DNA from 4 places in the Mesorhizobium sp. M0815 genome. Region 1 is predicted to be linked to each of the others. Evidence: riboswitches for the same ligand, from Rfam matches in the RefSeq annotation. Region 1 holds a riboswitch; each other region holds the start of a gene.
What was found. Region 1 has a riboswitch for cobalamin ahead of NKI01_RS06395 (ABC transporter ATP-binding protein). Riboswitches for the same ligand answer to the same signal wherever they lie in the genome.

Region 1 (2,193 bases):
GCTTCGGCGCGGCGTCGAACGTCAGCGGCGTGCCGCAGCTATCAACGGTTACCGGGAAAGCGAAGGCGGTCTGGGCAAGTAGGAGGGAGGCAAAAGACAGTACGAGGCGTTTCACGGATGTTGCTCCTTGGTCAAATCGGGATGTGAAGAGGCGCGGTTCGGAACGTCGAAGACCGTGAGTTCGCGGTCTTCGGTGGGATGGCGCAGCCAAAGCACGTCAACGCCGAAAATCTCGCGGATCAACTTCTTGGTCAGCGCCTCGCGCGGACTGGCAAGTGCCTGCAGGCGGGCCTCGTTCATCACCGCGACCCTGGTGGCAAATGGCGTGACAAGCGACAGATCATGAAGCACCGCCACGACGGTCATGCCAAACTGCGATACGAGTTCGAGAAGGTCGCTGCGGGCGCGCGGATCGAGATGATTGGTCGGTTCATCGAGGAACAGGATTTTGGGCTCCTGGGCGATGGCGCGCGCCAACTGGGCGCGTTGCCGCTCGCCACCGGATAGCGAGCCGATCGTGCGGCCGAGCAGCGGCAGCAGGCCGGTTCTGCGAAGTGCTTCAATGACGATGTCGCGTTGCTCGCTCCTCCGTCGCAAGCCGGCATGCGGGACGCGCCCAAGCTCGACGTAGTCGATCACGGCAAGCCGCGGATCAGGCTGGTCGGTCTGGCCAACGACCGCCATGTGCAGTGCCCGCTCGGCGGCCGAAAACCTCTCCAGCCGGCGTCCGGAAAATCTCACATCTCCCGCGCTTGGCCGCAGCGTACCGCATAGCATGCGCAGCAGCGTCGTCTTGCCGGCGCCGTTGGGGCCGATGATGGCGAGGCGGTCGCCCGGCGCTATCGAAAGGCTCACCGCGCTGACCAGGCACCGGCCATTCGTCGTCGCGCTCAGTTCACACGCTTCAAGAAGAGGCTGGGAGGCGTCCAACTTACCGTCACTTTCTCAATGGCGACGGAAGGAAGCTGGACGGACCGGCCGACAAGACCGATGTCCACGTCTCCTCCCGGCACACCCCGTCCGGTCAACTCATGCTGATGGCAGGTCTCCTGGCTCGCGGGTCTTTGCGCCATCCTGCCTTCCCAGCCTTGCCGGCCAGTGGCACTTCGGATTTTGCTAACCGCTTACAGTTGCGGGGGCAGCCACGGCCTCGATCCGAAGATCTCACCGTGTTCCCTTTTCACCCCTTGCCTTTCGACTCGGGGACCATCAGTCAGCCACCCTAGTTTTCCGCCAATCACAGCGCAATAAGTCTTGTCAGAAGGAGCCATATAGACCTCGTGATGTAATAACGTTACATTTAAAAGGACGTTTGCCCGCTTCCTGTCAAGCCTTTTCGCGCGACGCCTGCGACTTGCCGACGACCGTCGCTCTCGATTTGCGCAGTGCGCAATTTCGATCAAACTGCCTCCGCCAGGAAGCGGCACCATAATCTTGCCAATATAAGACATGGCCAATGTAAAGACTGGGCCATGTAAAGACTGGGCCAATGCGGAGACTGGGCCAATGCGAGGTGCCAAATGAATCCGACCGAGAAGGCGCTGTGGTTCGTCGAAAGCCATCTGCCCGAAGCAGTCTCGCTGGACGATGTCGCCAAGAGCAGCGGGGTGTCGCGCTTTCATGTGACGCGGGCTTTCGGCGCGGCTACCGGCCGTTCGGTGATGAGCTACGTCCGTTCTCGCCGACTGACCGAAGCGGCGCGCAAGCTTGGCGCCGGCGCACCCGACATCCTCTCGGTCGCGCTCGACGCCGGCTATGCCTCGCATGAGGCCTTCACCCGCGCCTTCCGCGACCAGTTCGGCACCACGCCGGAACTGGTACGCGCACAAGGCTCGCTCGACAACCTCGATCTTGTGGAGCCGATCCTGATGGACCAGTCCTTTCTCGCCACTCTCGAACCACCGCGTTTTGAGACCAGCCGGCCGTTTCTCATCGCCGGTCTCGGCGAGCGCTACAGCTGCGAAACCAGCGCCGGCATCCCGATGCAGTGGCAGCGGTTCGGCCCCTATATTGGCAACATTCCTGGCGAGATCGGCGACGTCGCCTATGGCGTCTGCGTCAACGGCGACGACGCCGGCAATTTCGACTACATCGCTGGCGTCGAAGTGTCCGATTTTTCGGACCTGCCGAGGGAGTTTTGGCGTGTGCGCGTGCCGGCGCAGAAATACGGCGTGTTCGCCCATCGTGACCATA
Region 2 (2,193 bases), on a different contig from region 1:
GACGGCATTGGCGCGCGCCGCGCCGGCTGCGTCCAGCAGGTCGCTCTTCGACAGGATGATCAGGTCGGCACAAGCGAGCTGGTCTTCGAACACCTCCTCGACAGGATCGTCATGGTCGAGCGTCTCGTCCTGCGCGCGCTGCGCCTGCAGGGCGTCCATGTCGTTGGCAACGCGGCCATCAGCCAGCGCCGGCCCGTCGACGACGGCGATGACGCCATCGACCGTGACGCGGCTTTTCACCGACGGCCACTGGAAGGCCTGGACCAGCGGCTTGGGCAGGGCCAGCCCGGACGTCTCGATCAGGATGTGGTCGACCTTCGGCGTCAGCGACAGGATCTGGTCGAGCGCGGGGACAAAGTCGTCGGCGACAGTGCAGCAGATGCAGCCATTGGCCAGCTCGACGATGTTTGCCTCGGGGCAAGTGTCGATGCCGCAGCCCTTCAGGATCTCGCCGTCGATGCCGATATCGCCGAACTCGTTGACGATGATGGCCAGGCGCTTGCCTTTGGCGTTTTCGAGCAAATGGCGGATCAGCGTCGTCTTGCCGGCGCCGAGAAAGCCGGTGACGACGGTGCAGGGGACGCGCGAAACGTTGGCGGCCGAATCTGGGGAAGTCATATCAAGTCCTTCAAAAGGTCGAGGGGAGGGATGCGGGCAACCAAGCCGCGCTTCAGGCAATCGGGACGGCCGCGCCACGGAATGAGGCCGTCCGTCGAAGTAGCGAACAGCTTTGCCCCCGTCACCAGATCGGTGCCGCTGGTCGTGGTCAGGTCGCCGAAGACATAGCTCCAGCAGCCGTCGCGCAGCATCGCGGCGCTGAGCCGGCGCTTGCAATTGCCGAGGCATTCGACGGTGCGGATTTTAATGTTTTCGCTGGAAGCGGCGCGGCGCGTGTGCTCGGCGAGCAGTTCGCCGGCGCGGGGATAAGCGTCCGAACCGGTCTCGTCACGGCAGGACGAGCAGACGATGACGGTAACGCCGGCCGGGGAATCACCATGGCCGGACAATAAATCCGCTGTCTCAGCCGGAAAACTGCTGTCGCGTTCCAAATCAGGCTCCTTGCCCGGAAAACCCGCCAGGCGATCGGATTCTTATGTCCTAGACGGCAGGTCTCCTGGCTCGCGGGTCATCGCCTGGGTGCCGCCTTCCCGGGAATATCCCAGTGGTTTTCGGCCTTGGCTCGTCGCTTACAGTTGCGGGGACAGCCGCGGATTTGAAATCGAGATTTCGCACCGCATTCCCTCTTGGCCCTTGCCGTTGCGGGCAGGGGACCGTCTGGAACGGATTTAGGCTTGTGAAGGCAGTCGTGTCAACGCACGTCTATGACGCGGCGATATCTGCGAGCGGCTGGCCGAGGTCGCCGGCAGCCGTCACCTCGATGCGCTCGAGCCCGAGCCAACCCTGCATCTGCTTCAATTCCTCGAAAAGGGCGGCGGCAGTTTGCGGCGGGGCGCCGGGCTCCGAATAGGCGGCATGGACGCGCAATACGCCGGCCGGGCGGTCGGCCCTGAGGTCGACGCGCCCGACGATGCTGTCGCCGAGCAGGAACGGCAGCACATAATAGCCATACTGGCGCTTTTCGGCCGGCGTGTAGATCTCGATGCGGTAGTGGAAGTCGAACAACCGCTCGGTGCGCGACCGCTCGAAGACGACGGGATCGAACGGCGCAAGCAAGGCGCGCGCCTCGATCCTGCGCGGCAAACGGGCGTCCTTGTGGAGATAGGCTGTTTTGCTCCAGCCTTCGACGCTCACCGGCAACAGGTCGCCAGCCTCGACCAGTTCCTCGATGCGGCCCTTGATGTCGGCGGGCGAGAGGCGGAAATAGTCGCGCAGATCGCCCGCCGTGGCGACGCCATGGGCGCGGGCGGAGATGCGCAGCAGTTCGCGGTGGGCGTCCGCGGGGGACGGAACTGGCAAAGCGAGTACCGTTGGCGGCAGCACGCGCTCCGGCAGATCGTAGAACCGCTCGAAACCACGCCGGTGCGCCGTGGTGATGCGGCCCGCCCAGAACAGCCATTCGAAGGCATGCTTGGCATGGCTCCAGCCCCACCAGCCGCCCGAGCCCTTCTGGCCTTCGAAAGCCGACGCCGCGATCGGGCCTCGTTCAGCGACCTCGCGATAGATGTCCTCAATGTAGGCGGCGTGCTCGCGGCCCCATTTTGCCAGTCCGCTGTACATTTCCTCGCCGCGCTC
Region 3 (2,193 bases), on a different contig from region 1:
GCCAGCCGGCGACGATCGGTTTGATGCGGTCGAGAATGGCGGGCAGGTTCGCACGCCAGACGTTGCGGCCATCGATCAAGCCAAGCGAGAGCACCAGATCCTTCGGTGCGAGCCGACCCACCGTTTCCAGCTGCTCGGGAGCGCGCACGAGATCAATATGCAGCCCGGCCAGGGGCAGAGAAACCGCGGTTTCGAGATTGTCTCCCAGCGGCCCGAAATAGGTAGCCAGCATGATCTTCAGCTCGGGCGCGGCTTTCGACAGCTGGCCATAGGCGAATTCGAACGCAGCTCGTTCGTTCGGGTTCAGATCGAGGACAAGCGCTGGCTCATCGATCTGCACCCAATCGGCGCCCGACAGCTTCAAGCTCCGCAGGAGTTGCTCGTAGACGGGCAGAAGCCGTGGTAGGAGCGCGATGGGATCGAAGCCTTCGGCAGGCGATTTAGCCAGCTTGAGGAAGGTGACCGGTCCAAGGATGACTGGGCGTGTGTGAATGCCGAGGGCTTTAGCCTCGAGGAAGTAATCAACCGGCTTCGTCGACGAAAGAGCGAACGTCTGATCATCGTCTAGTTCCGGCACAATGTAGTGATAGTTGGTGTCAAACCACTTGGTCATTTCCATCGCGGCTACGCCAGGCCGATGAGCCGCATGCTGGTGACCACCGTGCCCACAATCCTCCGTCTGACCTTGGTTGCCGCGCGCCATAGCGAAGTAGATGTCGAGTGGGACCTCGCCGCCATTCCAGCCGTAACGGGACGGAAGGGCGCCGACCATGGCTGCGGTGTCGAGCACATGGTCGTAGAGCGAGAAGTCGTTCGACGGGATTTTCGACACGCCGCGATCGCGTTGCTCCTCCCAGCTAGCGGCACGGAGCGCCTTCGCCGTCGTGAGAAGGTCGGCAGCGGACGATTTTCCGGACCAGTAGCTTTCAAGCGCGAATTTCAGTTCTCGCCGACGACCGAAGCGGGGCACGCCGAGCGTTGCTACAGGAATTTGCTGAGAGACAGTCATGCCAGACCCCGATGGTTGGGGCGTCGGTGACAAGGAAGGCGCTAGCAGGCCGGCACGAACGCCAGGCTGCAGCGGCCACCGAGACACCCCGCCCGTGGACGTAATTCGCCGTGGCAGGTCTCCTGGCTCGCGGGGTCATAGCCTCTACCCGTCTTCCCAAGGCTATTCGCCTCAGTGACATGAGTGGGGTTGGCTCGCCGCTAACAGTTGCGGGGGCAGCGCCGGCATCGCACCGGCTTCCCTCTTAGCTCCGCTGCGGCAGCGCCGTACGGAGAACCACGACGCGGGAGACAATTACAGCAGTTCGCTTCTCTGTCAACGCCGCATAAAGAAATGTTTATGTCGTTATGTTAAATTTCCGTTGGCATGTTCCAAAGGTCGCCTCGAGAGCGAAAACTGTGGAAGCCTTGAGCGGCCCGTAAATCAAAGCAATGACGCACGGCGCCCTTGTCCAGGAGGATAGGAGTTCGTCGGCTGCCGGCAGCAAACATACCGGCAAGCGCCGTGGTGCTGCTTAGCGCATCATGCGAACCACCTCGGCGTCGAACTTCGGCTCCGAGGTTCCGACCGCTTCGTTGGTGATCTGCTCGCGACCAATTCGGCTCAATGGCGAGGCTGTTGCCCATGTGGAAGCTGTTGGCCGTGATGCCCTCGGTGATATGACACAACGATTTCGGGGGGAGCACACCGGGGCCAGGCGCAGCGGCGTGTTAAGTGATCGAGGCCAATGTCTCGAACTGCTTGTTCGCAGCCCACCGGCTCAAGGTAACCCGGCTCAAACCACCGGGCCAGCTCAAGTCCTGTCCAAATGAGGCCTGAGCGGCAAATCGTCGTGCACGCGCACGGTTTGGCGTTCGATCTTGTGATGCGTCTTGGGCGGACAATCGCCACGGTGCAGCGCGCAGAAGCGGTCCCCAATTGGGAAGCCGAGGGCGGTGAGGGCAAGCCAGCGCCACAGGCGGAAGGGGACTTGGACCTGTTTGCCGTGCTGGACCACAAGTTCGCGACACAGGGCCTCAAGGAGAAGACCAAGAGTGATTATGCGCGGGACCTCGCCAAATTCATCAAAAGCAGCGGGCAGTCAAAGTTCGGCGTCGATTGACATGGAGATAGCCATCGCGGCGGACCGCCCAGGCGGACCGCAAGCCGGAATACAACCGGGTGCAGGCGGCCAAGCTCGTCCA
Region 4 (2,193 bases), on a different contig from region 1:
ACATCATGTTCGGCCAGCATATGGTTGGTCAGCCACAGCGTCAGGCAATCGATCAGCACCGGCTGGCCGTCAGGCAGTGCCTCGATCGCGCCGGCAAGGTCGAGCGGCGCCTCGATGGTCGTCCAGCCGGCGCTGCGGCGCGAGCGGTGCAGCGCGATCCGTTCGCGCATCTCCTCGTCATAGGCTTGCGCCGTCGCGATATAGCTCCATGGCGCCGGACAGGCACTCACCAGCCTCTCGGCATGCACGCTCTTGCCGGAGCGCGCACCGCCGATGATCAGGGTCAGCGCCCCGGCAGCGCGGTCAGGCAAAGCTGTCGCGCAGGCTGGTCGCCGTGCCGGTGAAGCGGCCGCGCACCACGCCGACGACCGCGCCGAGCACCAGCCAGAACACCAGATTGGTCAGCGTCACCGCCACCACGAACTGATGATGCAGGCCTTCCGGGATTGTCGTCTCGAAGCTGTCGGGCTGCGGCGCGCCGACAATATGCGGCGCCACCATCAACGCCACGGCAAGGACCGCCAGCGGCAGCGATCTGCGGAAGGCGAGCAGGCCGAGACCGGCGGCGGTCGCCACCACCGTTGCCCACCACCAGATCTGGCGTTGGACAAGGTCGGCCGCCGGCATTGCCGGCAATTCCGGCGGCAGGCCGAGGCCCGGCGCCAGCGTGAACACGGCAAAGCCGGCAAGCCCCCAGAACAGGCCCTGGCGCCAATTGCCGATGCCGCCGGCGAACTCCGAAACCGCAACCAGGACCAACGCGAAGCCGATGCCGGTGACGATATTGGCAACGACGCTGAAGGCAAAGCGTTCGAAACCGTCGGCCGGCGCCCAGCCTTCGTCCTCCGCCGGAGCCATTGCTTCAGCCGGTGCCGGCGCGGCGCTGCTTATAGCCATCGTGCCCCCGGCGTTTTCGACCGGTGCCGCAGGTGCCGCGGCATGGTCATGGCCGCCGCCGGCCTGTTCGTAGACTTCCGCCTTCAGGATCAGCGGCACCGTGGCATAGGCCTGCATGCAGGCGAGAACGACGCCGGCCACGAGCCCTGCGATCGCCGCGATGAACACGACGTTGCGAAACAGTGTCATGATGTCAGCCCCTTGTCAGTGGCAGGGAAAGCCCATCGAGTGGCGATAGTCGTGGGCGGCATTGTGGACCGCATCGATGTGCGAGAAGCCGACAAAGCCCATGACGAAAATGCCGAGGAATGCAGCAAGCGCCAGCTGCATGAAACGCGACTGCGAGGAGACGGAAGCGCCGAGCGAGACGGAAGCGGTATTCATGTCTTGTCCTTTCGCCCTCCACCCGAGGGCATAGAAGTCAGTTTCCTGTCGCCGGCAGGTCTCCTGGCTCGCGGATCAGCGCCCTTCCCCACCTTCCCGAAGAAAATCTTCAGTGGCATATGGAGAGGACTACCGCACACAGTTGCGGGGGCAGCCACGGCATTGGGCAAGAATTTCGCCCGCACCGCATTCCCTCTTGGTTCCAAACGGAACCGACGACATCAGCGACTATAGGCAGAATCGCCGCGCCCGGCAAACCAAATTCCGCCGGATCGTGTGGCGAATGCGCCGCCTCGCCAAGCTCGCCGGCCGGCGCCGCAATTGACAATTCTCACAGCCGGGTGTCGGCTGGCGGATGGGGAGGAAGCCGGCATGCAACCCAGCCCGAATGAGCGCGGTCCCTATAACGGCCTGACGCGGGCCGAGCCGACGCTGCCGTCATCGGCCTATTGGGACATCGCAGGCTATCAGCGCGATCTCGAGGCCATCTGGTATCGCAACTGGCTGCTGGTCTGCCGCGAGGCCGACCTTGCCCAGCCGCTGGCTTTCAGGACGTTTCGCATAGGCACGCAGGAGGTCGTCGTGCTGCGCGACGAGACCGGCGAATTGCGCGCCTTTCACAACACCTGCCGGCATCGCGGCTCGCAGCTTTGCCAGCAGAGCGAAGGACGGCTGAGGGCGCGGCTCATCACCTGCCCCTACCACGCCTGGTCCTATTCGCTGCGCGGCGATCTGGTGCGCGTGCCGTCGAAATCGCTGCCGGACGGTTTCGACAAGGCCGATCATCCGCTCTACCGCGTCGCGCTTTCGGTGTGGCGCGGTTTCGTTTTCGTCAACCTCGCGCAAGACGCTGCCGGTTCGGCTGAAACATCCTTCGATCCGGCATCCGGCAACCTCGCCAACTGGCCGCTG

Region 2: another riboswitch for cobalamin. It lies ahead of NKI01_RS09315 (DUF1636 family protein); the one in region 1 lies ahead of NKI01_RS06395 (ABC transporter ATP-binding protein).
Region 3: another riboswitch for cobalamin. It lies ahead of metE (5-methyltetrahydropteroyltriglutamate--homocysteine S-methyltransferase); the one in region 1 lies ahead of NKI01_RS06395 (ABC transporter ATP-binding protein).
Region 4: another riboswitch for cobalamin. It lies ahead of NKI01_RS02420 (CbtB domain-containing protein); the one in region 1 lies ahead of NKI01_RS06395 (ABC transporter ATP-binding protein).

What each region holds. Positions count from the first base shown of each region.
Region 1 is NZ_JAMYOU010000003.1:288,634-290,826, forward strand. It holds gene NKI01_RS06390 (ABC transporter substrate-binding protein) at 1-115, opposite strand, end outside; gene NKI01_RS06395 (ABC transporter ATP-binding protein) at 112-930, opposite strand; cobalamin riboswitch at 1,023-1,226, opposite strand; gene NKI01_RS06400 (GyrI-like domain-containing protein) at 1,521-2,193, shown strand, end outside.
Region 2 is NZ_JAMYOU010000006.1:4,639-6,831, reverse strand. It holds gene cobW (cobalamin biosynthesis protein CobW) at 1-618, opposite strand, end outside; gene NKI01_RS09315 (DUF1636 family protein) at 615-1,049, opposite strand; cobalamin riboswitch at 1,088-1,291, opposite strand; gene NKI01_RS09310 (winged helix-turn-helix domain-containing protein) at 1,321-2,193, opposite strand, start outside.
Region 3 is NZ_JAMYOU010000024.1:52,468-54,660, reverse strand. It holds partial or broken gene metE (5-methyltetrahydropteroyltriglutamate--homocysteine S-methyltransferase) at 1-1,009, opposite strand, end outside; cobalamin riboswitch at 1,105-1,305, opposite strand; gene NKI01_RS23380 (hypothetical protein) at 1,857-2,111, shown strand.
Region 4 is NZ_JAMYOU010000001.1:508,509-510,701, forward strand. It holds gene cobU (bifunctional adenosylcobinamide kinase/adenosylcobinamide-phosphate guanylyltransferase) at 1-311, opposite strand, end outside; gene NKI01_RS02415 (CbtA family protein) at 304-1,086, opposite strand; gene NKI01_RS02420 (CbtB domain-containing protein) at 1,102-1,281, opposite strand; cobalamin riboswitch at 1,318-1,513, opposite strand; gene NKI01_RS02425 (aromatic ring-hydroxylating oxygenase subunit alpha) at 1,654-2,193, shown strand, end outside.